Regions from separate parts of the Pseudomonas sp. TH37 genome, predicted to be linked through region 4. Evidence: predicted binding sites of a transcription regulator. Region 4 holds the regulator's gene; each other region holds the start of a gene.

Region 1 (7,628 bases), on a different contig from region 4:
TACCGACCATTTCGCCAGCCTGTAGCTCGGCGGGCACCGCGCCGGGCCAGGCCAGGCAATAGCCGCCAGGACTGTGATTGATCACCGGCAGCGCATAGGTCGGGAAATGCTGCTGGCGGTCGGATGCCTCGTGGCTGTCATCGTTTTGAAGGTGCGGGTATTCGATCTCTTCGTAAGGCAGCAGCGTATCCGCGGTGCCATGGGGGGCGGCGTCGAAGGCGTGGCGCCATTGGTCTTTGGCGCGACCTGTCGGGTCGGTCGCCGAGAACTGCGCGGGGCGGGCGCCGGGTTTCTTCAGGATGTCGTTGAACGAGCGTTGCCCGCCGAGATAAAAGTGCAATGCACTCATACCCACGCACAGGGTCAGCATGCCGTGGCCGACAGTGCGCTGGAAACTGCGCTCGGCGGCCTGGCCCCAGGCGGCATGCAGGTGTTGCAGCGTATCCAGATTCAGTCCCGCCGGAACGGGCAATGGCGATGCCTTATCGGCCGACTGTTGTAGATGGGTTTCGATGGCCGCGACCAGAGGTTGCGGGTCGATCCCCAGCAAGCTCTCCTGTTGTTCGGCGAGGAATTTGGAGCGGTAACGCGGCCCGGTGTCGAGATCCGGGGCGATGGCAAACAGCCCGTTGTCCGGTTTGGCCGGTTGCAGTTTGATCCACTGGCTCCAGGGTTCGAGCACCTCGGCGAGCCGGGCGATCTGGTTCTGGCGCAGTTGATTGCAGCGTGAAGCACCCAGCAGGAGGGCGACGACGTAGGTTTGCTCGATGCTCAGGCTTTGCGTCTGACTGGCCATTTCATCACGCACGCTCAAATGTTGCAGTTGGAACTGACAGCCAATCCGGTACAACTGATGTAACTCGAGCCACAGATTTTCGGGCACCGGACAATAGAGTTCAGTGGCGCGGATCAATGCGCCGTTCAGGCAATGGATTGCCCGTTGCAAAGCCTGGGTCAGCAGTGGCGCACGGTCCTTGCTGACGCTCGGTGTGATGTGGATAACGATTTGCTTGTAGCCGATCGCCAAGTGGCTCTGTAGCGCCTGGCAAAGGTTGGCGATCTTGCGCGAGCGCTCGTCGAGCACAATCGCCTGATGCAGGAAATGCCGCTCCAGGTGCTTACAGACGTAATACACCTCGGGCCGCAGCAGTTCGAGCAATTGCAGGCGATTGTCGCTGGATGTGAGCAGTTGGTTGAGTTCGCTCAAGCCTTGATACAACTGGCGAGCGGTTTCGCCGATGTTGGCTTTGGGCAGGTTGGCGATCCAGCGCTTGAGGTCGCGAGGTGTGGCTTCGCAGAAAGACAGACGCGACAGCGTCGGGATCGGTGCGCGTAGCAGCAGGACAGGATTGGTCTCATTCATGCCGTAGACAAACTCCGACCGGGAAATGGGCAGTGAATGACTTGACTGTAGCAGCTATGAACGCTGGAGGGGATGTCGCGATATTTACGTCACGCTTGCCCTGGCAGGAGCTGCCGAAGGCTGCGATCTTTTCATCCTGGCGCCATCAATCACCAACAAGATCAAAAGATCGCAGCCTTCGGCAGCTCCTACAGGGGGATGCGCCGCCCAAAAGAAATTCGGGCGGCGGGTCCGGGATCAGGCGGTTGGCAAGCCGATGCCCTGGCCCATCTCCACTGGCGAAAGGGTGCCCAGCCCTTCAGCCCATTTCACTTGATCCGGCCCGAACAGCACGACCGCCGTGGAGCCGAGCTTGAAGCGACCCAATTCCGCGCCTTTCTCCAGATGGATCGGCGCACGGGCGGCTTCGTCGTAGCGGAAGGTTTTCAGTTCGCGTTTTGGCGGCGTGATCAGCCCGGCCCAGACAGTTTCGATCGACGCCACAATCATCGCGCCCACCAGCACTACGGCCATCGGGCCACGTTCGGTGTCGAAAATGCACGCCACACGCTCGTTGCGAGCGAACAGTTCCGGTACGTTTTCAGCGGTGGTCTGGTTGACCGAGAAGATGCGGCCGGGGATGTAGACCATCTCGCGCAGCGTGCCGGCTAGCGGCATGTGCACGCGGTGGTAATCCTTGGGCGAGAGGTAAATAGTGGCGAAATCACCTCCCATGAATGGCGCTGCGTTGGCTGCGTCACCACCGAGCAGTTCCAGCACGCTGAAGCTGTGGCCCTTGGCCTGGAAAACGCGACCGTGTTCGATCGGGCCGAGCTGGCTGACGGCACCGTCGGCCGGGCTGAGGATCGCGCCTGGGGTTTGGTCCAGCGGGCGAGCACCGTCTTTCAAGGCTCGAGTGAAGAACGCATTGAAGTGCTCGTAAGCCGTCAGGTCTTCGACCAGCGCCTGGGACATGTCCACTTGATAACGCTTGGCGAACCAGGCGGTTAAGGCGTTCTTGAACCAGCGCACGCGGCATTCGGCAATGCAGCCGGCCAGTCGCGAGAGCAAGTGGTGGGGCAGCAGGTATTGGCTGAGGATAAACAAACGCTTATTCATTAACTGTCCTTAAAAAACCTTAAATCTCTACGGGCGTGTCGGGGTGGTTGCCCCATTCGCCCCAGGAGCCGGCGTAACCTTTGACTCGCGGATAACCGAGCGACTTGGCTACTAGATACGTGAAGCCAGAACGATGGTGAGTCTGGCAGTGGGTAATGACTTCTTTGTCTTTGGTGATACCGAGTTGTTCCAGGATTTTCGGCATGTCGGTGCGGATGCGCAGGTTGCGCGCCTGATCCATGCCGGCTGTCCACTCGAAATTGACCGCGCCGGGAATGTGCCCGCCCTTGGCTGCCAGCACTTTCTCGCCGGAGTATTCCAGCGGCCCGCGCGCGTCCCAGATCGCCAGATCGGCGGCACCGAGACGGCTTTGCAGGTATTCGCGGGTGGCGATGGGTTCGTCGTGCAGGGTCAGGGCGACCGGGCCACCGATCGCTGGCGGGATCTGGATCGACATTGGCAAACCTTCTGCCAGCCAGGCCGGCAGGCCGCCATCGATATAGTGATACTTGCTGTGGCCGATGACATCCAGCAGCCAGATAAAGCGACCGGCCCAACCGCCGCCTTCGTCGTCATAGACGACGTAGACCGCATCGGGGTTGTGGCCCAGTTCGCCGAACAATGCTTCAAGCGCGGCTTGGGTCGGCAGCAGGCCTGGCGCAGGCGCCTGACCCAATTGGGTACGTTTTGGATCGACAAAGCGTGCCCCGGGGATATGCCCTGCGGCATAGCGGGCGCTGCTGGTCAGGTCCACCAGAATCAGTTCGCGGGAGTCGAGACGCGGGAGCAGGTCGCTCGGCTCGATCACCAGCGCCAAGCCAGAGAAGTCAGACATGTGAGGTCTCCAGAGCACAAAGGGGAGGATTGTAGCGCAGCGTCATGAGGGCCTGTTATCAGTTATTTCGGCACAGGAAATAACTGAAAACAGTTAAGCCGTAATGCGATCTGTAGCAGCTGCCGCGTTCGGCTGTAGCAGCTGTCGAGCCCCAGCGAGGCTGCGTTCGGCTGCGAAGCAGTCGTCAAATCAGAGCGTGCGGTGCATCAGGCAGATCGCGTCAGCCAGATTCACGACTGCTTCGCAGCCGAACGCAGCCTCGCTGGGGCTCGACAGCTGCTACACCGGCATCAGCCCCTAGCGGTGGCTAAAGCTGTGCAGGGCCTTTTCGATGCATTGCGCGGTTTTGCCGAATGCTTGCACGGTAATTTCCGAGAACGGCCCGCCGCCCTGATCCACCACCACGATCATGATCACCCGACCGTTGTTGACCAGGGAACGCAACAGCAGGTGTTCACCACTGAACTGTTTACGCAGGCTGGCCGGCAGCAGGGCCGAGAATTGTGCGTTGTTGGCTGGCGTCAGACGCACCTGAGCCTGTTGCGCGAGCAGGCGCTGCAGCACGGTGCTTTGGCTGACCACCAGGTTCAGGCCGGCCACTTCTTTGGGCAACCCGGCAGTTTGGTGCACGCGCAGATTAGCGTGAGTACGGTCGGCCATCAGAATCATCACCCGCCGCATGCCACACGCCACCAGGGCGTCTCGGGCCGATGTGGTCAAGTGCATGGCATTGGTAAAACGGCTCGGCTCCACCAGCAATTCGGCGCATTGCTTGCGCCACTTCGCCAGGTCTTCTGCGGTCGGCGCCGGGGCCGGCAGCAAACCACCGTGAACACGGTTCATGCCCGACGGCCAGATCAGCGCTTCAGCTGGGTGCCAGAGGTCTGGCATGGCGTGGTGGCGGGCACTGTTAACGGCCTGTTGGTGCAATTGTTGTTGCACCTCATCCATCGGCATTTGCAAGTAAAGGCTGGCCAGGTACTGCCAGCGTTCACAGTGCGGACTGTCCCAGGCCTGTTGTGCCGACAACGCCAGACCATTGGCCAGCAGCACGGTATTGGCGGGCTGATTGAGCCAACGCCGTAGCGTCGGATCGTCATCGAGACGGTTCTGTTGGCGTAGCGGGTGATCGCTGTCACGCGCGATGCGCAGGACTTTCACCAGCTCGCGTTGTTCGCTCCGCAGCAGCCGATAACCCTGCTGCACCCAGATTGGCAAACGCCAGACATCCACCAGCGCCAGACAGATTTCCAGCAAGCGCACGCCGAATAATTGCTTTTCTACTTTGCGCGCCGACTCACCTTTATGGATGACCCGCAGCTCCCATTCTTCTAGCAACTGCGGATGGGTCAACGCCATGGGCCACAGTGGCGAAAGAAACAGCAGGCTGCCCCAGTGGATGTCCTGCCACAACCGCGCCAGGCGACCGGCAAAAAAACCATTGGCCTGTTGGGTGGCGTGCTGGCTGATCAACTGAAGCTGGCGCAGGGCAACAGGAATCTGCGATTGAGGTTCGGCAGGCAAACGATCGAGCAATTCTTCAGTGCGTTTCAAACCAAGGCGATTGATCGCCACCTCAAGGTTTTCAGCCGGCGTACTCATGCTGCCATGGGTATGGCGATTAGCTTCGCGAATTACGCTCAAGGCAAGAGCCGGGCTGTCCTGCATCAGTTCGGCGATGTCTCGCAGCGAGCTGCGGTTATCGCGGATGGCTTTACAGACTTGGTCATGACTGGCTTGCGGAACCGGCAGGCGTACGCCATCCAGAAGCTTGACCCAGCCTTCGAGCGTGGTTGGTTTTGGTGTTGGGACGTTCGTTTCGTTAGCCATGGCTGGACGCGATCATTGTCTGCATTACCTGTGCCCGGAGCGGGCTAATTTAGCTTTTCGATTGAACTGGCTATAGTCTGGCGCAGTTTTGCCGATAAGGAGAAGAAGAGATTTTTTAACTTCCGAATATGACCTTGAACCCGACTCAGTAAGTGCTCTCCTACCTATGGCTAAAATTATCGGCATCATCGTCGTATTCGCGAGCGTGCTCGGCGGATACGTGCTTTCCCACGGCAAGATTGCCGCCCTCATCCAGCCTTTCGAGGTGATGATTATCGGTGGCGCGGCCCTTGGTGCATTCCTGCAGGCCAACCCCGGTCATATGACGATGCACGTGCTCAAGAAGTCCTTGGGCATGTTCAGTTCGCGTTTCAACCACACCTTCTACCTGGAAGTGCTGGGGCTGATTTACGAGATTCTTAACAAGAGCCGCCGAGAAGGCATGATGGCGATCGAAGGCGACATCGAAGATGCCGCTGCGAGCCCGATCTTCGCCAAGTATCCGGCAGTCCTGAAAGATGACCGCATGACTGCGTACATCTGCGATTACCTGCGCATCATGTCCTCCGGCAACATGGCTCCCCATGAGCTCGAAGGCTTGTTCGACATGGAACTGACCAGCCTCAAGGAAGACCTGGACCACCCCTCCCACGCAGTTAACGGCATCGCCGATGCCATGCCGGGTTTCGGTATCGTCGCGGCGGTATTGGGTATCGTGGTGACCATGGCTTCCCTGGGTGAAAGCGACCAGAAAATGATTGGCTTGCACGTAGGTGCGGCACTGGTAGGTACCTTCTTCGGTATTCTCGCCGCCTACGGCTTCTTTGGTCCGCTGGCCCATGCCCTGGCCCACGACGCCAAGGAAGAACTGAACGTCTACGAAGCCATCAAGGCCTCGCTGGTGGCTTCGGCTTCTGGCATGCCGCCATCGCTGGCGGTGGAATTTGGTCGCAAGGTTCTGTACCCGGCGCACCGTCCTAGCTTCGCTGAGCTGGAACAAGCGGTTCGCGGTCGCTAAGTCATGGAAAATAACCAGCCGATAATCATCAAGCGCGTCAAAAAGTACGCGGGCGGGCATCACGGGGGCTCCTGGAAAATCGCCTTCGCGGACTTCGCGACCGCGATGATGGCGTTCTTCCTGGTGTTGTGGCTGTTGTCCACGGCAACGCCAGAACAGAAGATCGCCATTGCCGGTTACTTCAAGGACCCGGTCGGTTTTTCCGAAAGCGGTACGCCGTACATCATCGATCTGGGCGGCTCGCCGACCCTGGCACCGGAGGACACCCTCAACCCCGAGGTGAAATCCCAGCCTCAGCCAGACAAGGTGACTATCGACTCCGAACAGGTCGAAGGCATGGCCGAGCAGGTCGAGAAGGAACGGCTGGAATTGCTGCTGCAAGAGTTGCAGAACAAGGTCGAAGAAAACCCGCAGTTGCAGAAGTTCAAGGACCAGATTCTCTTCGAGATCACTCAGGACGGTTTGCGCATCCAGATCGTGGACGCCGAGAACCGCCCGATGTTCGACTCCGGCAGTGCGCGTCTGAAGCCGTATTTCGAAGACATCCTGCTGGCCATGGCCGACACCATCAAGGCGGTGCCGAACAAGATCAGTATCAGCGGCCACACCGATGCCAAGCCGTACTCGGGCACCGGCGACTTCGGCAACTGGGAACTTTCGGCCAACCGCGCCAACGCGGCTCGCCGTGCACTGGTCGCCGGCAGTTATCCGGACGCTCAGGTTGCGCGGGTCGTCGGTTACGCTTCGTCGGCATTGTTCGATCGGGAGAACCCGTTCAACCCGGTCAACCGCCGCATCGACATCGTGGTGCTGACCAAAAAAGCCCAAAAGGCCATTGAAGGTTCGCAAGGGGCCGAACCGGCGCCAGCGCCGACGCAAGGGCAGGGTGGCCCGGGCGAAGTGCCCGCACCGCCAGCCGATCCGAACGCATTGCCGGCGGATAAGGAACCGCTGCCGGCTCATGAACTTCGGGAGCGTTTGAATCTGTTTGATGCTCCTGCGCCGAAACCGGGTGATCCGCCCAAGCAGTGATCTATGAAAAAGCCGCGATCATCGCGGCTTTTTTGCGTCTGTCAGAAACCGCGTCGGATGCGGTTCTTGAGTTGGTCGTGGAACAGGTCTGCATTTCCTTTGTAGATGCCGCGAACCGACTCACTGATCGATTCCAGTCCTATCGAGCGTTTGGTTATCACCTCCTCACGATAAGCATCAATGAAAAAATTGATGTCTGTATCGCCGCTCAGTTTCGGCCATTTGTCGAGGTACAACGGTAAAGCGCTGGGGCCAATCTGGTACGAGCAGATGCGGCGATTGCTGATGGTCGCTTCTCCGATTTCGAACGGCACCCACCAGGATTGTGCGGTGTTCTCCGAAATCACGGCGAGCAAGTGCGTGCACGCGGTGATGTTGCGGGTGATGACCCCGGTGATGTCGTCAGTGGTCTGTGATTCCGGATCCAGCACGTCGAAGTACGTCTTGATGTT
Region 2 (7,628 bases), on a different contig from region 4:
AGTTTGCTGACATAAGCTTCGATATTGGCGGTAACCCAATTGCCCATGCGATTGCTGACCAGTAGCGGCAGGTCCGAATGATAAAAACCGATCACCGGCACATCAAGTTGGCGTTTGGCGTCCAAAGCAGCCCAGGCAGTCAGGTATGGGTCGCCGACTTCAATCAGATCGGGCTGCAAATCCTGCAGAACATTGCGCCATGGCGCGAGACGGAGGGGGAAGCGATAACCCTTGCCGAATGGAAGGGCAGGGGCCGGAACCGTGTAGACACCGTCCTGTTCACTGAAATGAGCCCCGGGAATCAACAGGCTGTGACAAATGCCCGGCTTGATGCCCAGGCGACGGTGTTTGGCATCCAGATAAGTGCGCACGCCACCGCTGGCAGGGGCGTAGAACATGGTTATGTCAGCGATATGCACGATGAACATTCCTCCGGTCCGTTTGTTCTCCCTTGGTTGACCTATATGAAGGATAGATGTTCGGTCGGGGTTTTGCGGCGCGGGGTGTCAGCGGGGTTTTGCGGGGCTTTGCAGATCGTTATCGCGAGCAGGCTCGCTCCCACATTTGATCTCCGTAGTTCACAAATAATGTGTTCACCATAGATCCAGTGTGGGAGCGAGCCTGCTCGCGATTGGGGTCTATCAGACGCTAGATGCGGAAACTGCCTACCAACTGCTTCAATCGCGAAGCCTGCTGCTCAAGGTCCGAGCACGCGCGCAACGTCGATTGCAGGTTTTCCACGCCTTCCTGGTTTAGCGTGTTGATCTCGGTGATATCCACGTTAATCGACTCAACCACCGCCGTCTGTTCCTCGGTCGCTGTGGCCACGGACTGGTTCATGCCGTCGATTTCGCCGATGCGCAACGTCACGCTGTTCAAGCGTTCACCGGCCAGGTTGGCGATTTCCACGCTGTCCTGACTATGGCGCTGGCTGTCGCTCATGGTGCTGACGGATTCGCGGGCGCCGACTTGCAGCTCCTCGATCATGGTTTGCACCTGTTGCGCCGACTCTTGCGTGCGGTGTGCCAGGTTGCGCACCTCGTCGGCCACCACGGCAAAACCGCGTCCGGCTTCACCGGCCCGCGCCGCTTCAATGGCGGCGTTCAGCGCCAGCAGGTTGGTTTGCTGGGAGATGCTGGTGATCACTTCGAGAATCTGCCCGATGTTCACAGTTTTACTGTTCAGCGATTCGATGTTGGTACTCGAGGCGCTGAGCATGCTCGACAGCTGATTCATCGCGGCAATGCTGCGATCCACTACTTGCTGGCCATCTTCGGCCAGGCTGCGCGCGTCGCTGGCCTGACTTGACGCTTGCGCGGCGTTGCGGGCGATTTCCTGGGCCGCGGCGCCGAGCTGGTTGATCGCCGCGGCGACGCTGCTGGTGCGCGAGGCTTGCTGGTCGGAATTGAACATCGACGAGTTCGAGGCAGCCACCACACGCAGGGCCACTTCGTTGACTTGGCCAGTGGCCGAGGACACTTCGCGGATCGACGTATGAACCCGTTCCACGAAACGGTTGAACGCGGTGCCGAGGATGCCGAATTCGTCCTGATTCTGGATGGTCAGGCGCTTGGTCAGGTCGCCTTCACCGTCGGCGATGTCTTCCATGGCGCGGGTCATGACGTGCAGCGGCTGGATCAAGATGCGGATCAACATGCCCAGCAGGGCGATGATGATGGCCACGGCAATCACAGTCGCGACGACCGCCGAGGCGCGGAATTCGCTGAGCATCGAGAAGGCTTTGTCTTTATCCACCGACAGACCGATGTACCAATTGACCGAGGACAGGCCTTTGATTGGGGTGAAGGTGACGATGCGGGTCTTGCCGTCGACGTCGATCTCACTGAGTTCGCTGCTGATGCGCGGGGTGTTTTTCGGATACGCCTCGCTCAGGGACTTCATCGCCAGGGCTTTGTCCGGGTGAACCAGGATCTTGCCATCGGCGCTGATCAGAAAGGCATAACCCATGCCGTCGAAGTCCAGCGCGTTGAGGCTGTCGGCGATCACCTGCAAGCTGAGGTCGCCACCGACCACGCCGATGCTTTGACCGTCCTTGAGCACACTGTTGACGATGGAAATGACCAGTTGGCCGGACGCGAGATCGATGTACGGTTCGGTCAGTGCCGAGCCGCCGGTGCTTTGGGCGCTCTTGTACCAAGGCCGGACGCGAGGGTCATAGCCGTCGGGCATCTTGCTGTCAGGGCGGATGATGAAGGTGCCATCCTTGTTGCCCAGATAGGCACCCATGAAGGTCGAGGTCACGGCCTTCTGCTCAAGTAGTTTGGAGACATTGCCAGTGTCAGCGTTCAGGGCGACGTTTTGTGACAGATTTTCTATCAGCAGGCTGCGTCCGGCCAGCCAGGTCTGGATATTGTTGGCCGTTACGCTGCCCATTTCTTGCAGATAGTTGTCTAGATCGTTGCGTATCGCATTGCGCTGCAAATAGTCGTTGTACAGTGTGAACGAGGCGAAGGCAGCAATAACGATGAGGGCGGCGGCAAGCAGTATTTTATGGCTGAAGCGCAGATTTTTATTCATGGCTTGGGGTCCGCTAAAGTCTTAATGTCCAGGGCGTGCTTTTATAAAGGCGCGCAAAATGGGCAGTGTTGAAAGTAAGCTGATATTTCCACCTCTCCTTAGGGAATTACCGACGCTATTTTTCAGTCTGGTCTCTCGCTTGTTATCGGCCATGAAGGATCAAAGATTAACCATGGGTGACAAAATGCCTGACTCATTGCAACTCGTTATCGGCGCCGATCTCGCGGGCCAGTCCATCGCCCAAGCCATGCGCCTGGCCAACCGTCACGGCTTGGTAGCGGGCGCTACCGGGACCGGTAAAACCGTCACCTTGCAGCGCCTGGCCGAAGCCTTCAGCGATGCCGGTGTGGCGGTGTTCGCGGCGGACATCAAAGGCGACCTGTGTGGCCTGGGCGCCGCCGGCAACCCTCAAGGCAAGGTCGCGGAGCGGATCGCCGGGATGCCCTGGCTGAACCATAAGCCTCAGGCGTATCCGGTGACCCTGTGGGACATTAACGGTCAGTCTGGTCATCCACTGCGCACAACCTTGAGCGAAATGGGCCCGTTGCTGCTCGGCAGCCTGCTGGAACTGACCGACAGTCAGCAGTCGGCACTCTATGCCGCGTTCAAGGTGGCCGACCGCGAAGGGCTGTTGCTGCTGGATTTGAAGGATTTGAAGGCGCTGCTCAATCACCTGCGAGACAACCCCGAATTGCTGGGGGATGACGCCGCGTTGATGACCACCGGCTCCAGCCAGGCGCTGTTGCGTCGTCTGGCGACGCTGGAACAGCAGGGCGCTGAAGCGTTGTTCGGCGAACCGGCGCTGCAACTGGAAGACATGTTGCAACCGGCCGTGGATGGTCGCGGGCGCATTCACTTGCTCGATGCCAGTCGTCTGGTGCACGAAGCGCCAAAAGTCTATGCGACGTTCCTGCTCTGGCTGCTGGCCGAACTGTTCGAGCAATTGCCGGAACGCGGCGATGCCGAGAAACCACTGCTGGCGCTGTTTTTCGACGAAGCGCACTTGTTGTTCGCCGGTACGCCCAAGGCATTGCAGGAGCGTCTGGAACAAGTGGTGCGACTGATTCGCTCGAAAGGCGTGGGGGTGTATTTCGTCACCCAATCGCCGGGCGACTTGCCGGACGATGTGCTGGCTCAACTGGGCCTGCGCATTCAGCACGGTTTGCGTGCATTTACCGCCAAAGAACAGAAATCCCTGCGTGCGGTGGCCGACGGTTTCCGGCCGAACCCGGCGTTCGATGCCTTGTCGGTATTGACGGAGTTGGGGATCGGCGAGGCGCTGGTTGGCACCTTGCAAGACAAGGGCACGCCGGGGATGGTCCAGCGTGTATTGGTTGCACCGCCGCAATCGCGGATCGGGCCGCTGACCGAGACCGAACGCACCGTGCTGATCGCCGGTTCGCCATTCAAGGGGCGTTACGACAAACCGGTCGATCGTGAATCGGCTTATGAAGTGCTGATGGGGCGCAAAGGCCTGGCGCCGGATCCTGAAGCTGCGCCGGGCAAACCTGCACCTGAAGAGCCGAGTTTCACTGAACAGGCCGGGGAATTCCTCGGCACGGCGGCAGGGCAGGCGTTGAAATCAGCTATGCGACAGGCGGCAAATCAATTGGGCCGACAATTGGTACGCGGGTTGATGGGGTCATTGCTCGGAGGCAGCAAACGCCGCTGAAAAAGCAAAGATCGCAGGCTGCGGCAGCTCCTACATTGAATTGTGAACATCCTGTAGGAGCTGCCGAAGGCTGCGATCTTTTGATCCTGCTTTTAAACCTTGGGTTTGGCGTGCGCCGCCAGGCGTTCGAGGGCCGCCCGCAGGTTTGGGTCGGTAATCCCGTCAGCCGTCGCCTGAATGGTCGCCGCCGCATCGGTCGACAAATTTATCGTATGCCCCGCCGCCCCTTGCTGAACGGTAGGCGGTTGAACCTTGAACAGGATCCGCGTCAGGCTGGCGAACTCGTCGAACAGCTGTAACTGCCGTTGCAGACGCTTTTGCTGATAACGCAGGCGGGTGGCCCAGTGGCCGTCGGTGACAATCAGCAATAAACTGCCTTCACGCCACGACGCCACATGGCAATGCTCGCGGGCAGCCGGCTGCAGCTGGCTTTCCACCAGACGTTGTAAATGACCCAGGCGTTGAGCGTGGCCAAAGATGGCTTTCAGCGGTTTGGCTTCGCGAAGCAGAACGGCGGGTGCTCTGGCCGTGAGAGGGCGAAATGCCATGATCGAACACCTGAAGTAACAGAGTGGCCATGGTAACAGAAAGCACCCGTTGCCCCCGACCCATTGCTTTGCGAGCGCTTTACCCATTAAATCAACGAGTAACTTGTGCCCTCGATGGGTTGAAGTTCAGCAAAAAGCCCTTATTTTAAGTGAGCCCCGTCACAGCGCAGTGCATGCATCGTGGAATAACGCCACTTTCCTCACCATCGTTTCCGGGTAGAATGCTCGTTCGCATGCGGCCATGAGGGCTGCACGGGCGACTCACGGGGCCGCCCTCCATCCCTTTAGTGTGGAAGATCCTGCCGATATGTTTGCGCCTTTGTTAAAGAAACTTTTTGGAAGCAAGAATGAGCGTGAAGTCAAACGCATGCTCAAGACGGTGCAGCTCGTCAATGCCTTCGAAGAGCAAATGGTAGCCCTTTCGGACGATCAATTGCGTGCCAAGACCGACGAGTTCAAGGCCCGCCTCGCCAAAGGGGAAACCCTCGACAAACTGCTGCCCGAAGCCTTTGCGGTCGCCCGCGAAGCCGGTAAGCGCGTCATGGGTATGCGCCACTTCGATGTCCAGCTGATCGGCGGCATGACCTTGCATGAAGGCATGATCGCGGAAATGCGTACCGGTGAAGGCAAGACCCTGGTGGCAACACTGGGTGTTTACCTCAACGCGCTGTCCGGCAAGGGCGTGCACGTTGTGACGGTGAACGACTACCTGGCACGCCGTGACGCCAACTGGATGCGTCCGCTCTACGAATTCCTCGGCATGACGGTCGGCGTGGTCACCCCATTCCAGCCGCCGGAAGAGAAGCGCGCCGCTTACGCCGCCGACATCACCTACGGCACCAACAACGAATTCGGTTTCGACTACCTGCGCGACAACATGGCGTTCAGCATGGAAGAGAAATTCCAGCGCGAACTCAATTTTGCCGTGATCGACGAAGTCGACTCCATCCTCATCGACGAAGCCCGTACGCCGCTGATCATCTCCGGTCAGGCCGAGGACAGCTCCAAGCTGTACATCGAGATCAACAAACTGATCCCGCAGCTGGAATTGCACGTCGAAGAAGTCGAAGGCGAAGTCACCAAGGCTGGCCACTACACAGTGGACGAGAAGACCCGTCAGGTCGAACTCAACGAAGCCGGTCACCAGTTCATCGAAGACATGCTGACCCGCGTCGGCCTGCTGGCTGAAGGCGAGAGCCTGTATTCGGCGCATAACCTCGGTCTGCTGACCCACGTTTATGCCGGCCTGCGTGCGCACAAGCTGTTCAACCGCAACGTCGAATACATCGTGCAGGACGGTCAGGTCGTGCTGGTCGACGAACACACCGGCCGTACCATGCCGGGTCGCCGTTTGTCCGAAGGCCTGCACCAGGCCATCGAAGCCAAGGAAAACCTGAACATCCAGGCCGAGAGCCAGACCCTGGCGTCGACCACGTTCCAGAACTACTTCCGTCTGTACAACAAGCTGTCCGGCATGACCGGTACCGCAGACACCGAAGCGTTCGAATTCCACCAGATCTATGGCCTGCAGGTCATGGTGATTCCGCCAAACAAACCGTTGGCACGTAAAGACTACAACGACCTGGTGTTCCTGACCGCCGAAGAGAAATACGCGGCGATCATCAACGACATCAAGGAGTGCATGACTCAGGGCCGTCCGGTGCTGGTGGGTACTGCCACCATCGAAACGTCCGAGCACATGTCCAGCCTGCTCGTGAAGGAAGGCATCGAACACAAGGTTCTGAACGCCAAGTTCCACGAAAAAGAAGCCGAAATCATTGCTCAGGCCGGTCGTCCGGGCGCACTGACCATCGCCACCAACATGGCCGGTCGCGGTACCGACATCCTGTTGGGCGGTAACTGGGAAGTGGAAGTGGCTTCGCTGGAAGACCCGACCCCTGAGCAGATTGCCCAGATCAAGGCCGACTGGCAGAAACGCCACCAGCAAGTGCTGGAGTCGGGCGGTTTGCAGGTGATCGCTTCCGAGCGTCACGAATCGCGCCGTATCGACAACCAGTTGCGCGGTCGTGCCGGTCGTCAGGGCGACGCCGGTTCCAGCCGTTTCTACCTGTCGCTGGAAGACAGCCTGATGCGCATCTTCGCCTCTGACCGGGTGAAGAACTTCATGAAGGCGCTGGGCATGCAGTCCGGTGAAGCGATCGAGCACCGCATGGTGACCAACGCCATCGAGAAGGCTCAGCGCAAGGTTGAAGGCCGTAACTTCGATATCCGTAAACAACTGCTCGAGTTCGACGACGTCAACAACGAACAACGTAAAGTGATCTATCACATGCGTAACAGTTTGTTGGCCGCTGACAACATTGGCGAAACCATCGCCGATTTCCGTCAGGACGTGCTCAACGCAACCGTCAGCGCACACATTCCACCGCAATCGCTGCCAGAGCAGTGGGACGTGGCCGGTCTGGAAGCGGCGTTGCAGAGCGACTTCGGCGTGGCGTTGCCGATCCAGCAATGGCTGGACGAAGACGATCACCTCTACGAAGAGACCCTGCGCGAGAAGCTGATGAACGAGCTGATCGCCGCGTACAACGAGAAAGAAGACCAGGCCGGTGCCGAAGCACTGCGCACCTTCGAGAAGCAAATCGTTCTGCGCGTACTGGACGACCTGTGGAAAGACCACCTGTCGACCATGGATCACCTGCGTCACGGCATTCACTTGCGTGGTTATGCGCAGAAGAACCCGAAGCAGGAATACAAGCGCGAGTCCTTCACCTTGTTCTCCGAGTTGCTGGATTCGATCAAGCGCGACTCGATCCGTGTGCTGTCGCACGTTCAGGTTCGCCGCGAAGACCCGATCGAAGAAGAAGCTCGCCTGCGTCAGGAAGCCGAGGCACTGGCTGCGCGCATGC
Region 3 (7,628 bases), on a different contig from region 4:
CTGTTCGTCTTCTTCACCGCACTGGTGATGCGCGCGGCTCACCATTGGGGTGGTGTGCCGTACGCGCTGGATCTGCTGCTTGGGTCGATGTTGGTGCAGGCCGGCCTGTCCATCATCTGGACCCTGATGGCCCTGAGTCTGATGATCGGTGGGCATCTGCGTCATCGCCGCGAAGTCTGGCTGATCGGCGCGGCACTGATCGCGCTGGTGGTCGCCAAGCTGTTCTTCGTTGAATTGAGTAACCGCGGCGGGCTCGCGCGGATCGTGTCGTTTATCGGCGTTGGCGTGTTGCTGTTGGTGGTGGGCTATTTCGCTCCATTGCCGCCCAAACGTGCCGAAGCTATGCCGGATGTTGAAAAACCGGCCCCTGAAACCGAAGGAGTGTCGTCTTGAGTCAGAATCTGAACCTGGGCTGGTGGGGGGCTGTGGTGCTGGGTGTAACGCTGTCGGCCGGCGCGCAGGAAAAACCGGCGGACTTTGCCACGCAGGTGCCGTTGTCGGTGAGTGGCGAAGGCCCGTGGTATCGCCTGGAATTACCCTTGGGTGTGCAACTGAAAGCGCGGCAAACCGATCTCAGCGATCTACGCGTGTTCAATGCCGCCGGTGAGCCTCAGGCTTATGCTTTGGCCCGAGAACCCGCGCAGACCCGTGAAAACCGCACGCTGAACGACGTGAAGTGGTTCCCGTTGTACAACTCGGCGGATGCCACCGAACGCGCGCCGAGTGTGCGCGTGCAATCGAACACCAACGGCACGTTGATCGAAGTGCAACCGTCCAGCCAGCTGGAGGCGGGCGAAGAAGAGCTGCGCGGCTGGTTACTCGATGCCAGTCGAATCAAGGCGCCGTTACAGCAATTGATCCTTGACTGGACCAGCGATCGCGATGGTTTCCAGCGTTTCAGCATTGAAGCCAGCGACGATTTGCAGCATTGGCAGTCGTGGGGCGAAGGGCAAGTGGCGCGTCTGACGTTTGCTGACGAACGGGTCGAGCAGCATGAAGTCGGCCTACCGGGGCAATCGGCGCGCTACCTGCGCTTGCTGTGGAGTTCACCTCAATCGGCGCCAGTGCTGACGTCGGCGCAACTGGAAAGCACTAACCCTCGCACCTTGCCGCTGCCGTTGGTCTGGTCGCAACCGTTGGCTGGCACCAGCGTGAAAGCCGGTGAGTACATCTGGCAATTGCCGATGGGATTGAACGTCCAGCGTTTGCAGATCGAGCTGAATCAACCCAATAGCCTGGCACCGGTGACGTTGTCGGGGCGCCGGGAAACCAGCCTGCCGTGGCAAACGTTGACCAGCGGTTTGCTCTACCGCTTGACCCAGAACGGCCAGGACGTGGTGCAGAACGAATTGCAGCTGCCGGGCCAGACCGTGCAGCAATTGAAGCTGACGGTGGATGAGCGCGGCGGTGGCCTGGGCGCCGAAGCGCCGACCGTCCGATTTGCCGTGCGCTCCACGCAACTGGTGTTCCTGGCGCGCGGGGCCGGGCCTTATACGCTGGCGCTGGGGAGTGCGACGGTGAAGGCGGCGAGCTTGCCATTGTCGACGCTGATTCCGGATTACAGCGCTGCGAAGCTGGCGGCGTTGGGCAAGGCGACGGTGGAGGGTGGGGTTGTGGTGACTCCTGCGGCGACCGTGCCAACGGTGGCGGACACAAACTGGAAGAAATTCGGGTTGTGGGCGGTGCTGTTGCTCAGTGTGCTGGTTTTGGGGGGCATGGCCTTCAGCTTGCTGCGCAAGCCCCCCATCAAATCCTGAAAGCGGGTGCTTTGCACCCAATCGCGAGCAGGCTCGCTCCCGCAGAGGATTGCGATCAGTGTGGGAGCGAGCCTGCTCGCGATAGCGATTTATCGGTCGGTAAAAATGCCCATTTCGAACTACGCTCAACCCCGCACATGAACTCTATTGGGTGTATCACGTCTGATAGGAGGAAATGCGCCCCGACTCGCGCTAAACTGCGCGGGTTTTTAGCCCCCCCATTCCACCGGAGCCTTCCATGTCCCGCGTTACCTTGAGTCGCTATTTGATTGAGCAGACCCGTAGCAACAACACTCCTGCCGATCTGCGCTTCCTGATCGAAGTGGTGGCGCGTGCCTGCAAGGAAATCAGCCACGCCGTGTCCAAAGGCGCCCTGGGTGGTGTCCTGGGCAGCATGGGCACTGAAAACGTCCAGGGCGAAGTGCAGAAGAAACTCGACGTGCTGTCCAACGAGATCCTGCTTGAAGCCAACGAGTGGGGCGGTCACCTGGCCGGCATGGCGTCCGAAGAAATGGACAATGCCTACCAGATCCCGGGCAAATACCCGAAAGGCGCCTACCTGCTGGTATTCGACCCACTGGACGGTTCGTCGAACATCGATATCAACGCACCGGTCGGTACTATCTTCTCGGTGCTGCGTTGCCCGAACGAATACCTGAGCCAGAACGAACCTCTGAACGAAAAGGCTTTCCTGCAGCCAGGCACCGAGCAGGTAGCCGCCGGTTATGCCATCTACGGCCCGCAGACCATGCTGGTGCTGACCCTGGGCGACGGCGTGAAAGGCTTCACCCTGGACCGTGAAATGGGCAGCTTCGTCCTGACCCATGAAGACATCACCATTCCTGAAACCACCCAGGAATTCGCCATCAACGCATCCAACCAGCGTCACTGGGAAGCTCCGGTACAGCGCTACGTGGGCGAATTACTGGCAGGCGAAGAAGGCCCGCTGAAAAAGAACTACAACATGCGTTGGGTCGCCGCGATGGTGGCTGACGTGCACCGCATCCTGACCCGCGGCGGTCTGTTTATGTACCCACGCGACAGCCGCGAGCCGTCGAAGCCGGGCAAACTGCGCCTGATGTACGAAGCCAATCCGATGTCGTTCCTGGTTGAACAAGCGGGTGGCGCATCCACTGACGGCCATCAGCGCATCCTCGACATCCAGCCGGAAGGCCTGCACCAGCGTGTTGCGGTGTTCCTCGGTTCGAAAGAAGAAGTTGCCCGCGTCACGGCTTACCACAAGGAATAAACCATGACCGCGCCCTGGCAGCCGTTGCTCGAATGGTGGTTCGGATCTTTCGAATCACCCAACGAGATATCGGCTGACAAGGGCAAGTTATGGTTCGGCAAGCGCGACAGCCAGGACCTCGAAGCGCGCGAGCGTTTCGGGGACCAGGTCGAGCAGGCACTGGCCGGCGGATTGACCGAATGGGTGCAACACCCTGAAGGTTGGCTGGCCCTGGTGCTGCTACTCGATCAACTTCCGCGAATGATCTTTCGCGATACCCCCAAATCCTTTTCAGGCGACCTCAGGGCTCAGGCACTGGTAGCGCAAGGCATTGCTGCGGATTTCGATCGGCAACTGCGACCGATCCAGCGGGTGTTTATCTATCTGGTGTTCGAGCACTGCGAAAATCTGGCAGTACAGAACGAAGCGGTTTCGCGGTTTCTTGATCTGGTTGAACAGCAACCGGAGGCGGATCGGGCGGTGTTTGCTGACAACCTGGATTATGCCGAGCGGCATCAGAAGATCATTGCGCGGTTTGAGCGGTTTCCCCATCGCAATGCGGTGTTGGGGCGCGAATCTACGGCTGAAGAAATTGAGTTTCTTTCAGGGCCTGGATCCCGCTTCTAGTTTTTCGTTGTCGCTGATGACGCCATCGCGGGCAAGCCCGCTCCCACAGTGATCTCTGTCGTACACAAAATTTGTGTCCACCGAGGATTATTGTGGGAGCGGGCTTGCACGCGATGAGGCTGGTGAAAGCGCCTTAGATCCTGAAACTTCCAACCAGCTGCTTCAACCGCGCCGCCTGCTGCTCAAGGTCAGCACACGCACGCAACGTCGACTGCAAGTTCTCCACACCTTCCTGGTTCAGCGTGTTGATCTCGGTGATGTCGACGTTTATCGACTCCACCACAGCGGTTTGCTCCTCGGTCGCGGTCGCCACGGACTGGTTCATCCCGTCGATCTCACCGATGCGCTGCGTCACGCTGCCCAGGCGTTCGCCCGCCTGGTTGGCGATGCCGACGCTGCTTTCGCTCTGGCGCTGGCTGTCGGTCATGGTGCTGACCGCTTCCCGGGCGCCGACTTGCAGTTCTTCGATCATCTTCTGCACTTGCTGCGCCGAATCCTGAGTGCGGTGGGCGAGGTTGCGCACCTCATCCGCGACCACGGCAAAACCACGGCCGGCTTCACCGGCACGGGCTGCTTCGATGGCCGCGTTGAGCGCCAGCAGGTTGGTTTGCTGCGAGATGCTGGTGATCACTTCCAGAATCTGGCCGATGTTTACCGTGTTGCTGTTCAGGGTTTCGATGTTGCCGCACGAATCGCTGATTTTTGCCGACAGCTGCTGCATGGCAGCAATGGTTTTATCCACCACTTGCTGACCGTCTTCGGCCAAGGCGCGGGCGTCGCTCGAATGCTGCGAGGCGAGGGCGGCGTTCTGGGCGATCTCCTGGGCGGCGGCGCCCAGTTCGTTGATTGCTGCAGCCACGCTGCTGGTGCGTGAGGCTTGCTGATCGGAGTTGAACATCGACGAGTTGGAGGCCGCGACGACTCGCAAGGCGACTTCGTTGACCTGGCCGGTAGCCGAGGACACTTCGCGGATCGAGGTATGAATACGTTCCACGAAACGGTTGAAGGAGGTGCCCAGTGCGCCGAATTCATCCTGGCCGTGAATGGTCAGACGCTTGGTCAGGTCACCTTCGCCCTCGGCGATGTCATGCATGGCGCGGCCCATGGTCAGCAGCGGTTGCATCAGCACGCGGATCAACATGCTCAGCAGTGCGATGATGATCACCACGGCGATGACCATGGCAATGATTGCCGAGGTGCGGAATTCGCTGAGCATCGAGAACGCGGTGTCTTTATCCAGCACCAGCGCCACGTACCAGTCGGCAGACGGCACACCATTGACGTGAGTGAAGGAGATGAACTGGGTTTTGCCGTCCAGCTCGACTTCCTTCAGGCCCGGGCTGATTTTCGGCGCGCCGTTGGGATAGGCGTCGGCCAGGTTCTTGAGCACCAGTTTGCTGTCCGGGTGGATCAGGATCTTGCCGTCGGCGCTGACAATAAATGCATGGCCATGACCGCCGAAATTCAGCAAGTTGATGATCGCGCTGACGCTGGACAGATCAATGTCTGCGCCGGCGACGCCAATCATTTGATTCTGATGCTTCACTGGCGTGGCAACGGTAATCACCAGTTTTCCCGACGATGCCGCAATGTAGGGTTCAGTGACAATGGTCTGTTGCGCATTGTTGGCCGCCTTGTACCAGCCACGCGCGCGCGGGTCGTAGTCTGCGGCGCGGTTGCCGGCCGGGACCGAGAACATCACGCCATCGGTGCCGCCGAAGTAGCTCAGCTGGAAGTTGCTGGTATAGGCCGGCAGGTCGATGGCGCGCTTGAGGTTGGCTTGGGCGCTGCCGTCCACGGCGATCTGCTGGGACAGCGATTGCAGCAACTGGATGCGGCTTTCCAGCCAGGTCTGGATATTGCTGGTGGTCAGGCTGCCGAGTTCCTGCATCGAGGACTCGGTACTGCTGCGTAGGGTCTGCCGCTGGCGGTAATCGTTGAACAGGATGAAGCAGGCGAATGCAACGGCCACCACAAGAGCGGCTGCCAACAGTATTTTGTGGCTGAACTTCATGTTTCTGGTCATTAAATGAGCTACCGCGAAGGGGCTGGTCAACAAGGGGTGTCAATTTGCCACAGTGGAAGGCTTTGCGCTGCTTCTATGTCGACTGGCCAGCGCCAAAGATTAGGCGGCTTCAGCGAAAACCGACGAAATACTCAGCGGCGTGAAAAAGTGGCTGATTTATCGACAAAAGGCTGACGGGTGGCCAAACAAATAGCCGAATGCTCAGGGAACCAGAGAGAGGTTTTCTCTTCTAAGCTTCAGCTTGGCAGCCATGCCATTCCCTTCGCCCCAGGAGTTACACCATGTCGCTGCGTTCTATCGCCTTGCTCTCGTTCTGCGTGTTGTTGGCAGCGTGCGGCAAGATCAATCAGGAAAATTACTCGAAGCTGTCGACCGGCATGCCCAAGGCCGAGGTTGAAACCTTGCTGGGCAAACCGACCGATTGCTCGGGCGCGCTCGGCATGTCCAGTTGCACCTGGGGCGACAAAAACAGCTTTATCAGCGTGCAGTATGCCGGTGACAAAGTGCTGATGTTTTCTGGCCAAGGCCTGAAGTAAACCGGGGCTATGCGCCCGCGGGAGAAAAAAATAATGAAGCGGTTACTGATCGTACTTTTTGCCGGCCTGGTATTGGCCGGCTGCGCCACTTCTGGCGTAGATCCGTTGGCACCCAAGACCGTCAACACGGTCAACCTCAAGCGCTACCAGGGAACCTGGTACGAACTGGCGCGTCTGCCGGTGTATTTCCAGCGCAACTGCGCGCAATCCGAAGCCCATTACAGCCTCAAGCCTGAAGGTGACATGGCGGTGCTGAACCGCTGTCTGACGTCGGACTGGCAATGGGAAGAGGCCAAAGGCACGGCTTATCCACAGGTGCCCGGCAAGGCCGACAAGCTGTGGGTCGAGTTCGATACCTGGTTCTCGCGACTGATACCTGGTGTGGCGAAGGGAGAGTACTGGGTGTTGTACGTCAGCGATGATTACAAGACCGCGATTGTCGGCGACCCGAGCCGCCGTCACCTCTGGCTGTTGTCACGCACCCCGGCGGTCAATGGTGTAGTGCGAGAAGAACTGCTGAGCAAGGCGCGTCAGCAGGGTTATGACACGACGCGACTGATCTGGCGCACGTCGGATACCAAGATGGCCAAGACTTCGAACTAGCGGCGCGGCCGAAAAAGATCGCAGCCTGCGGCAGCTCCTACAGAGTCCGTGTTGATCCGCATTATTGCGGCCAACCGGACCAAGGTAGGAGCTGCCGAAGGCTGCGATCTTTTGCTTTTTCGGTTAACCGAGCAGTTCGCGCAGAACCTGGGTAAACGCCCGATTACTCTCTTCTTCCCCGGCATGCCGCCCGTCACGCACAACCCACTGGCCGTTGACCAGCACATCCCGTACCTGGCGATCACCGCCGGCAAACAGCCAACGATTGAGAATCCCGTCGCCACTGGCCGTCGCCAGGTACGGATCGTTGCCATCGAGCACTAACCAATCCGCACGCTTGCCGACTTCCAGGGCGCCAATCGGCTGCCCCAGCGCCTGGGCGCCGCCATCCAGCGCGGCGTCGTACAGTGTGCGGCCGACCATCGGCTGATCCGCGCCATACAAACGATTACGCCGCTGATCACGCAGACGTTGGCCGTATTCCAGCCAGCGCAATTCTTCCACCACGCTTAACGACACGTGACTGTCAGAACCGATGCCCATGCGCCCGCCCTGTGCCAGGAAATCCACCGCCGGAAAAATCCCGTCGCCGAGGTTAGCTTCGGTGGTCAGGCACAGGCCGGCGATGGCGCGGCTCTTGGCCATGAGCGTGACTTCTTCCGGGTTGGCGTGAGTTGCGTGGACCAGGCACCAGCGCTGATCGACTTCAGTGTTTTCGTACAGCCATTGCAGCGGACGGCGACCGCTCCAGCTCAGGCAGTCATCGACTTCCTTCTGCTGTTCGGCAATGTGAATGTGTACCGGGCACTGCTTGTCGCTGGCTGCCAGCACTTCACTGATCTGCTGCGGGG
Region 4 (7,628 bases):
GGGGGTGCTCCTGAGGTCTAAAAACCTAAAAAACCTAAAATGCTAAAACTCTAAAATCCTAGGCTGGATAACAAATCGTCCACATCGTCCTGACCGGACACAACGTCTTCTCTTTTATCGGCATGAATCTGCGGACCTTCACCCTGAGAGAGATGTTTTTGTGGATCTTTTTCAGCCAGCATCGCATCACGGTCATGTTCGATACCCGCAAAGCGGTCTACCTGGCTGGCCATGAGCACGAGCTTGAGCAGATTGCTTTCAACTTCGGTGACCAACTGGGTCACGCGTTTGATCACCTGACCGGTGAGGTCCTGGTAATCCTGGGCCAGCAGAATGTCGTTGAGGTTGCTCGACACGACGCGGTTGTCTTCAGTGCTGCGTGTCAGGAAACTGTCGACGCGCCGGGCCAGTTCGCGGAACTCTTCAGCCCCGACTTCGCGACGCATGAACCGCCCCCAATCCGTGCTCAGCGCCTGAGCTTCGTCGCTCAGGCTGTTGATCAGCGGCGTGGCGTTTTCCACCAGGTCCATGGTGCGGTTGGCTGCGGCCTCGGTCAGCTTGACCACATAACCCAGGCGCTCGGTGGCATCCGTGATCTGAGACACTTCCTCGGCTTGCGGCATGTGCGGGTCAATCTGAAAGTTGACGATCGCGCTATGCAGCTCGCGGGTGAGCTTGCCCACTTCCTGGTACAGGCCGCGGTCACGGGTCTGGTTGAGCTCATGGATCAGTTGCACAGCGTCGCCGAACCTGCCTTTTTCAAGGCTCTCGACCAGTTCGACCGCGTGTTTTTTCAGGGTCGATTCAAAATCGCCCTGTGAAGATTCGTTATGCTCCATAGCTCCCCCGTGACGGACTGGCTTTGCACATCAACCGATGCGTTCGAAGATCTTTTCAATCTTGTCTTTCAACGCCTGAGCTGTGAATGGCTTGACCACATAGCCGTTCACACCCGCCTGAGCGGCTTCGATGATTTGCTCGCGCTTGGCTTCGGCCGTGACCATCAACACCGGCAGGTGTTTGAGTTTTTCATCGGCACGCACGTGGCGCAGCAGATCAATACCGGTCATGCCGGGCATGTTCCAGTCCGTTACCAGAAAGTCGATGCTCCCGCTGTTGAGGACCGGAATCGCGGTAATACCGTCATCCGCCTCGACCGTGTTGGTGAACCCAAGGTCACGCAACAGGTTTTTTATGATCCGCCGCATCGTTGAGAAGTCATCAACGATGAGGATTTTCATATTCTTGTCCAATTCGACCTCCAAGCAGTCTTAAAACGCGCGCAGCACCTGAACGCGCCGTTCAATCAATTCGGCGTAACACTCAACAGTTGTATGGATTACAACGGGCCGTGGCTGACGCAGCAAAATGCCGTACCAACCTCGTTCGCAGTGTCCCCACACTGCCTGTCAGCGCGCTCGCCACTCCCCCAAACGCCCCCGCAAACGGGCCGCGCACTGGCTGTGTAACTGGCTGACCCGCGATTCGCTGACCCCCAGGACCTCACCGATTTCCTTGAGATTCAACTCTTCGTCGTAGTACAGCGCCAACACCAGTCGCTCACGCTCCGGCAAATTGGCAATCGCGTCCGCCAGCGCCGCCTGGAAGCGTTCATCTTCCAGATCGCGTGACGGCTCGAGATGAGCACTGGCGCCATCCTCATGCAGCCCTTCGTGTTCGCCGTCCTGCAACAGATCGTCGAAACTGAATAACCGGCTACCGAGGGTGTCGTTCAAAATCCCGTAATAATCGTCGAGACTCAATTGGAGTTCGGCCGCAACCTCATGATCTTTAGCGTCACGGCCGGTTTTAGCTTCAATCGAGCGAATCGCGTCGCTGACCATGCGGGTATTGCGGTGAACCGAACGTGGCGCCCAGTCCCCCTTGCGCACTTCATCGAGCATCGCGCCGCGGATTCGAATGCCCGCGTACGTCTCGAAACTCGCGCCTTTGCTGGCGTCGTATTTGGTTGATACTTCAAGCAGGCCGATCATCCCGGCCTGGATCAGGTCTTCGACCTGGACACTGGCCGGCAAACGCGCCAGCAAGTGGTAGGCAATGCGTTTGACCAGTGGCGCGTAACGCTCGATCAGCTCGTACTGCGCGTCACGTGCCGACTTCTTGTAGAGGTTGTAGCCACTGGCTGTCATAGGACGGGTCCTGCCGTTTGTTGCACGAGGCGCTCGACGAAAAACTCCAGGTGCCCGCGCGGGTTGGCCGGCAGTGGCCAGGTATCGACCTTCTGCGCAATGGCCTTGAACGCCAGGGCGCACTTGGAACGCGGGAAGGCTTCGTAGACGGCACGCTGCTTCTGCACGGCCTTGCGCACGCTTTCGTCGTAAGGCACCGCACCGACGTATTGCAAGGCGACGTCGAGGAAACGATCCGTGACCTTGGTCAATTTGGCGAACAGGTTGCGGCCTTCCTGCGGGCTCTGCGCCATGTTGGCCAGGACGCGGAAACGATTCATGCCGTAGTCGCGGTTAAGCAGTTTGATCAGCGCGTAGGCGTCAGTGATCGAAGTCGGCTCGTCGCACACCACCAGCAAGACCTCTTGTGCTGCGCGGACGAAACTGACCACCGAGTCACCAATGCCCGCGGCGGTGTCGATCACCAATACGTCGAGATTGTCGCCGATGTCGCTGAAGGCCTGGATCAGGCCGGCATGCTGGGCCGGGCTCAGATGAACCATGCTCTGGGTGCCGGATGCGGCCGGAACGATGCGAATGCCGCCGGGCCCTTGCAACAGCACGTCGCGCAGCTCACAGCGGCCTTCGATCACGTCGGCCAGGGTACGTTTGGGTGTCAGCCCCAGCAGGACGTCGACGTTCGCCAGCCCCAGATCGGCATCCAGCAGCATGACGCGCCGGCCGAGCTCAGCTAGAGCCAGGGACAAGTTCACTGACACGTTAGTCTTCCCGACGCCACCTTTGCCGCCGGTCACCGCGATCACCTGTACGGGATGCATGCTGCCCATGTTATTTCTTTACCTTGTCTTGCATAGACGGAGGCCACATTACTGGCTGCGCGTTCAGCGACTGAACAATGCATGGCAGACCATCGATGTAGGTACAAAAAATGTTCATTAATACCTCAGCCAACCTGCTTGGTCGGGCTGTGGTAAATATCAGCGAACATATCAGCCATGGCTTCTTCGCTGGGTTCTTCCTGCATTTGCACGCTAACGGCGCGGCTGACCAACTGATGACGACGCGGCAGATGTAAATCATCCGGAATCCGCGGGCCATCAGTCAGATAAGCCACCGGCAATTCATGACTGATGGCCAGGCTCAACACCTCACCCAAGCTTGCCGTTTCATCCAGTTTAGTCAGGATGCAGCCGGCAAGGCCGCAACGTTTGTAACTGTGGTAAGCGGCGGTTAGAACCTGTTTCTGGCTGGTGGTTGCCAAGACCAGATAATTTTTTGATTTGATGCCCCGTCCGGCGAGGCTTTCGAGCTGCATGCGCAGTGCCGGATCGCTGGCCTGCAGGCCTGCGGTATCGATCAGCACCACGCGTTTACGCAGCAAAGGCTCCAGCGCCTGCACCAGCGATTGGCCCGGGTCGACATGAGTCACTGACACATTGAGGATGCGGCCCAGGGTCTTGAGCTGTTCCTGAGCACCGATGCGATAGCTGTCCATGCTCACCAGCGCGATATTCTGCGCGCCGTACTTGAGCACGTAACGGGCTGCGAGCTTGGCCAGTGTGGTGGTCTTGCCCATGCCGGCCGGGCCGACCATGGCAATCACACCGCCCTCTTCCAGTGGCTCGACTTCCGGAGTGGCAATCATCCGCGCCAGGTGCGCGAGCAACATGCGCCAGGCCTGACGTGGTTCTTCAATGTCGGTAATCAGTGCCAGCAGATCGCGCGACAACGGGCCGGACAGGCCGATGCGTTGCAAGCGACGCCAGAGGTTGGCCTGGGCCGGACGACTGCCTTGCAACTGATTCCAGGCCAGCGAGCCAAGTTGCACTTCCATCAGTTCACGCAGGCTGTTGAGCTCGAAACGCATCGAGTCGAACGCACGCGGGTCGACGCCGGCCGCTGCGACAGGAGCGGGTGCCGAGCGCCGAGGCTCTGCCAGTGTTGGCTCGATCAACGGCTCGGCGGCGGTCAACGGCAGGCCGGCGAACAATTGGCGATTGGTGGTCTTGTCGCTCTCGCCATCGCCACGCAGGCTCAGTTCGGCCTGGGCGGTGACGATCCGCGACTGGGTCTTGCGCAACTCATCCTCGAGTTCCATGTTCGGAACACGCGGGGCCAGCGCCGACAATTTGTAATCCAGGGCAGCCGTCAGCTCGACACCGCCAGCGATCCGGCGGTTGCCAATGATGGCGGCATCGGCGCCCAGCTCATCACGAACCAGTTTCATGGCCTGACGCATATCGGCGGCGAAAAAACGCTTAACTTGCATAAACCACTACCTCAGCCGTTGGGCCCTACTGTCGCAACGATGGTCACTTGCTTGTTGTCAGGGATTTCCTGGTAAGCCAACACATGCAAACCCGGGACTGCCAGTCGGCCGAATCGCGAGAGCATCGCGCGAACCGGACCGGCCACCAGCAGAATCACCGGTTGACCTTGCATTTCCTGACGCTGCGCCGCTTCGATCAACGAGCGTTGCAGTTTCTCTGCCATGCTTGGCTCCAGCAGAACACCCTCTTCCGAGCCTTGTCCTGCCTTCTGAAGACTATTGAGCAATATTTGTTCCAACCTTGGCTCCAAGGTGATCACAGGCAGCTCCGACTCAGTGCCTACAATGCTTTGCACGATTGCGCGGGATACGCCGACGCGCACCGCGGCCACCAAAGCGGCAGTATCTTGACTCTTGGCGGCATTGTTCGCGATGGCTTCGGCGATGCTGCGAATGTCCCGTACCGGCACCTGTTCGGACAGCAATGCCTGCAAGACTTTGAGCAGCTGCGACAGCGAAACTACCCCCGGCACCAGCTCCTCGGCCAGTTTCGGTGAGCTTTTGGCCAGCAATTGCATGAGTTGCTGGACTTCTTCGTGGCCAATCAGCTCGCTGGAGTGCTTGTACAAAATCTGGTTCAAGTGGGTTGCCACTACCGTACTGGCATCGACCACGGTGTAGCCGAGGGATTGCGCCTGGGCACGCTGGCTGATTTCGATCCAGACCGCCTCCAGACCAAAAGCCGGATCTTTGGCGGTAATGCCGTTGAGCGTGCCGTAGACCTGCCCCGGGTTGATCGCCAGCTCGCGGTCCGGGTAAATCTCGGCCTCGGCCAGGATCACGCCCATCAGGGTCAGACGGTAGGCGCTAGGCGCCAGGTCGAGGTTGTCACGGATGTGCACAGTCGGCATCAGGAAGCCCAGGTCCTGGGAGAGCTTTTTACGCACACCCTTGATCCGCGCCAGCAACTGACCACCCTGGTTGCGATCCACCAGCGGAATCAGGCGGTAACCGACTTCCAGGCCGATCATGTCGATCGGCGTCACGTCATCCCAGCCAAGCTCCTTGGTTTCCTGGGCGCGGGCCGGCGATGGCAGCAGTTCCTGCTGGCGCTTGACCTCTTGCAGGGCCTGAACCTTGACCGTGTTCTGCTTCTTCCAGAACAGGTAAGCGCCGCCAGCCGCCAGGGCTGCCATGCTCAGAAAGGAAAAATGCGGCATGCCCGGCACCAGGCCCATCACCGCCATCAAGCCAGCGGCCACCGCCAAGGCTTTCGGCGAGGCGAACATCTGACGATTGATCTGCTTGCCCATGTCTTCCGAGCCGGAAGCACGGGTCACCATGATCGCAGCGGCGGTCGACAACAGCAGCGATGGCAATTGCGCCACCAAACCGTCACCGATGGTCAACAAGGCGTACACCCGACCGGCATCGCCAAAGGTCATGCCGTGCTGGAAGATACCGACCGCCATGCCGCCGATCAGGTTAATGAACAGAATCAGCAGGCCGGCGATGGCGTCACCGCGCACGAACTTGCTGGCACCGTCCATCGAGCCGTAGAACTCGGCTTCCTGGGCCACTTCCATCCGGCGCAGTTTCGCCTGGTTCTGATCGATCAGGCCGGCGTTCAAGTCGGCGTCGATCGCCATCTGTTTGCCGGGCATCGCATCGAGGGTGAAACGCGCGCTCACCTCGGAAATCCGCCCTGCGCCCTTGGTTACCACGACGAAGTTGATGATCATCAAAATCGCGAAGACCACTATACCCACCACGTAGTTACCGCCGATCACCACTTCACCGAAGGCCTGGATCACCTTACCGGCGGCGGCATGGCCATCCTGACCGTGAAGCATCACCACCCGCGTCGAGGCCACGTTCAGCGCCAGTCGCAGCAACGTCGCCACCAGCAGAATGGTCGGGAACACCGCAAAATCCAGCGGTCGCAAGGCGTACACGCAGACCAGCAACACGACGATGGACAAGGCAATGTTGAACGTGAAAAACACGTCCAGCAGGAACGGCGGCACCGGCAACATCATCATGGCCAGCATGACCAGCAACAACAGCGGCACACCCAGATTGCCCCGACTGAGGTCGGCAACGTTTGTGCGTGCAGTGTTGATTAACTGAGAGCGATCCACCGGTTTTCCCCGTTCCTTTAAAGCAAACTTTTGACGCCTGAAGCAGGCGCAGGGCGGCTATTGCAAGAAGCCTTCCAACTTTTGCCGGGGCTTGAAATAGAGGTCTGTTTCGGGGATTTGTATTGCTAGGACCTGAGCGCCATGGAGCCGACCGCGAAACAGACGCAGGACGGCTATCACCATTATCACAGGGGAATAAAAACTCAGAAAAACCGGCGCACTAGCGGATTTAGCCCGCAGTCAAAATTTGCTTTGGATTAATGGCACCAAGACGCAACTCGCGGCCCACCATGTAGTGCGTACCCTTACGGATCAGCCTACCACCCACCTCGACAAATGCTTGCTCAGAATAGCCAAATCTCACGATTTCCTCAGGCTGATGAAAAGGATCGTCGGGGTGTGCCTTTAGCACATTGAGCGTCCAGGTAAAGTGAATGTCCGGCACATCCTGCGGCTTGATCTCCCGCTCGTCCTCCCATCGAAAGTCCTGCCCACCCGTGACTTGTAAGTGACCACCGACCATGTCGAATTGTGGTGTGTGATAGCGCATCTGCAGGCCAATGCCATCGCCAATGCCAGCCCATATATTGAAATAGTTATCGGGAGAAGAGAACACCTTGGACAACGCTTCAACTGTGTCGATTTTGCCAGCAGCACTACCGAATCTGTTGTAGTTGCGATGATGAGCCACCCCTTCCAACACTGGCCTGATCGCATTTTGCTGCGAAGCCAGATATCCCGGGACAAGCACATTGCTCATGTGCTTGAAATGCGTGAAATCCAACAGCGCCATAAAAGTAATCGTGCAGGTGAGCATATGCACAGGCTCCTTCACCACCGCCCCGGAAACGAACTCAAACCTCATCCCTTCAAGCTGCCTGTAATCCACCGCCATGACCTTCTCCTTAGCTAATGTAAGAGACAGGCAACTTCCAGAAGGCGACTTGCCCGAGGAACCTGCCAAGGAACATGGAATAGCTGAATGCCCTCTGCGTCTACTGTCAGAATTAACAGGTAGAGGTTTTTTCGGATAGGCGGAAGATTGCCCGCAGATCAAAAGATCGCAGC

The links. Region 4 encodes FliA, which starts transcription of late flagellar genes. Its sites were predicted from a motif close to CTAAAGTTTNNNNNNNNNNNGCCGNTAA; they were not measured.
Region 1: the regulator FliA is predicted to act here: its motif matches at 5,197-5,224, upstream of motA (flagellar motor stator protein MotA).
Region 2: the regulator FliA is predicted to act here: its motif matches at 2,681-2,708, upstream of JFU11_RS10335 (methyl-accepting chemotaxis protein).
Region 3: the regulator FliA is predicted to act here: its motif matches at 5,714-5,741, upstream of JFU11_RS17230 (methyl-accepting chemotaxis protein).

The regions. Positions count from the first base shown of each region.
Region 1 covers NZ_JAEKFD010000016.1:19,446-27,073, forward strand. Annotated here, with positions in the region: gene JFU11_RS27310 (hypothetical protein) at 1-1,363, opposite strand, end outside; gene asd (archaetidylserine decarboxylase) at 1,601-2,461, opposite strand; gene JFU11_RS27320 (rhodanese-like domain-containing protein) at 2,481-3,296, opposite strand; gene JFU11_RS27325 (HDOD domain-containing protein) at 3,594-5,126, opposite strand; gene motA (flagellar motor stator protein MotA) at 5,293-6,144, shown strand; gene motB (flagellar motor protein MotB) at 6,148-7,176, shown strand; gene JFU11_RS27340 (toll/interleukin-1 receptor domain-containing protein) at 7,218-7,628, opposite strand, start outside.
Region 2 covers NZ_JAEKFD010000003.1:236,326-243,953, forward strand. Annotated here, with positions in the region: gene JFU11_RS10330 (glycosyltransferase family 1 protein) at 1-428, opposite strand, end outside; gene JFU11_RS10335 (methyl-accepting chemotaxis protein) at 649-2,538, opposite strand; gene JFU11_RS10340 (helicase HerA-like domain-containing protein) at 2,723-4,210, shown strand; gene JFU11_RS10345 (DciA family protein) at 4,303-4,758, opposite strand; gene secA (preprotein translocase subunit SecA) at 5,066-7,628, shown strand, end outside.
Region 3 covers NZ_JAEKFD010000006.1:166,435-174,062, reverse strand. Annotated here, with positions in the region: gene JFU11_RS17250 (DUF2339 domain-containing protein) at 1-393, shown strand, start outside; gene JFU11_RS17245 (DUF3999 domain-containing protein) at 390-1,757, shown strand; gene JFU11_RS17240 (class 1 fructose-bisphosphatase) at 1,996-3,006, shown strand; gene JFU11_RS17235 (DUF924 family protein) at 3,010-3,612, shown strand; gene JFU11_RS17230 (methyl-accepting chemotaxis protein) at 3,746-5,638, opposite strand; gene JFU11_RS17225 (hypothetical protein) at 5,920-6,174, shown strand; gene JFU11_RS17220 (lipocalin family protein) at 6,208-6,777, shown strand; gene JFU11_RS17215 (formimidoylglutamate deiminase) at 6,901-7,628, opposite strand, start outside.
Region 4 covers NZ_JAEKFD010000001.1:386,863-394,490, forward strand. Annotated here, with positions in the region: gene JFU11_RS01845 (protein phosphatase CheZ) at 51-839, opposite strand; gene JFU11_RS01850 (chemotaxis response regulator CheY) at 870-1,241, opposite strand; gene fliA (RNA polymerase sigma factor FliA) at 1,410-2,150, opposite strand; gene fleN (flagellar synthesis regulator FleN) at 2,147-2,977, opposite strand; gene flhF (flagellar biosynthesis protein FlhF) at 3,094-4,419, opposite strand; gene flhA (flagellar biosynthesis protein FlhA) at 4,431-6,560, opposite strand; gene JFU11_RS01875 (hypothetical protein) at 6,790-7,455, opposite strand.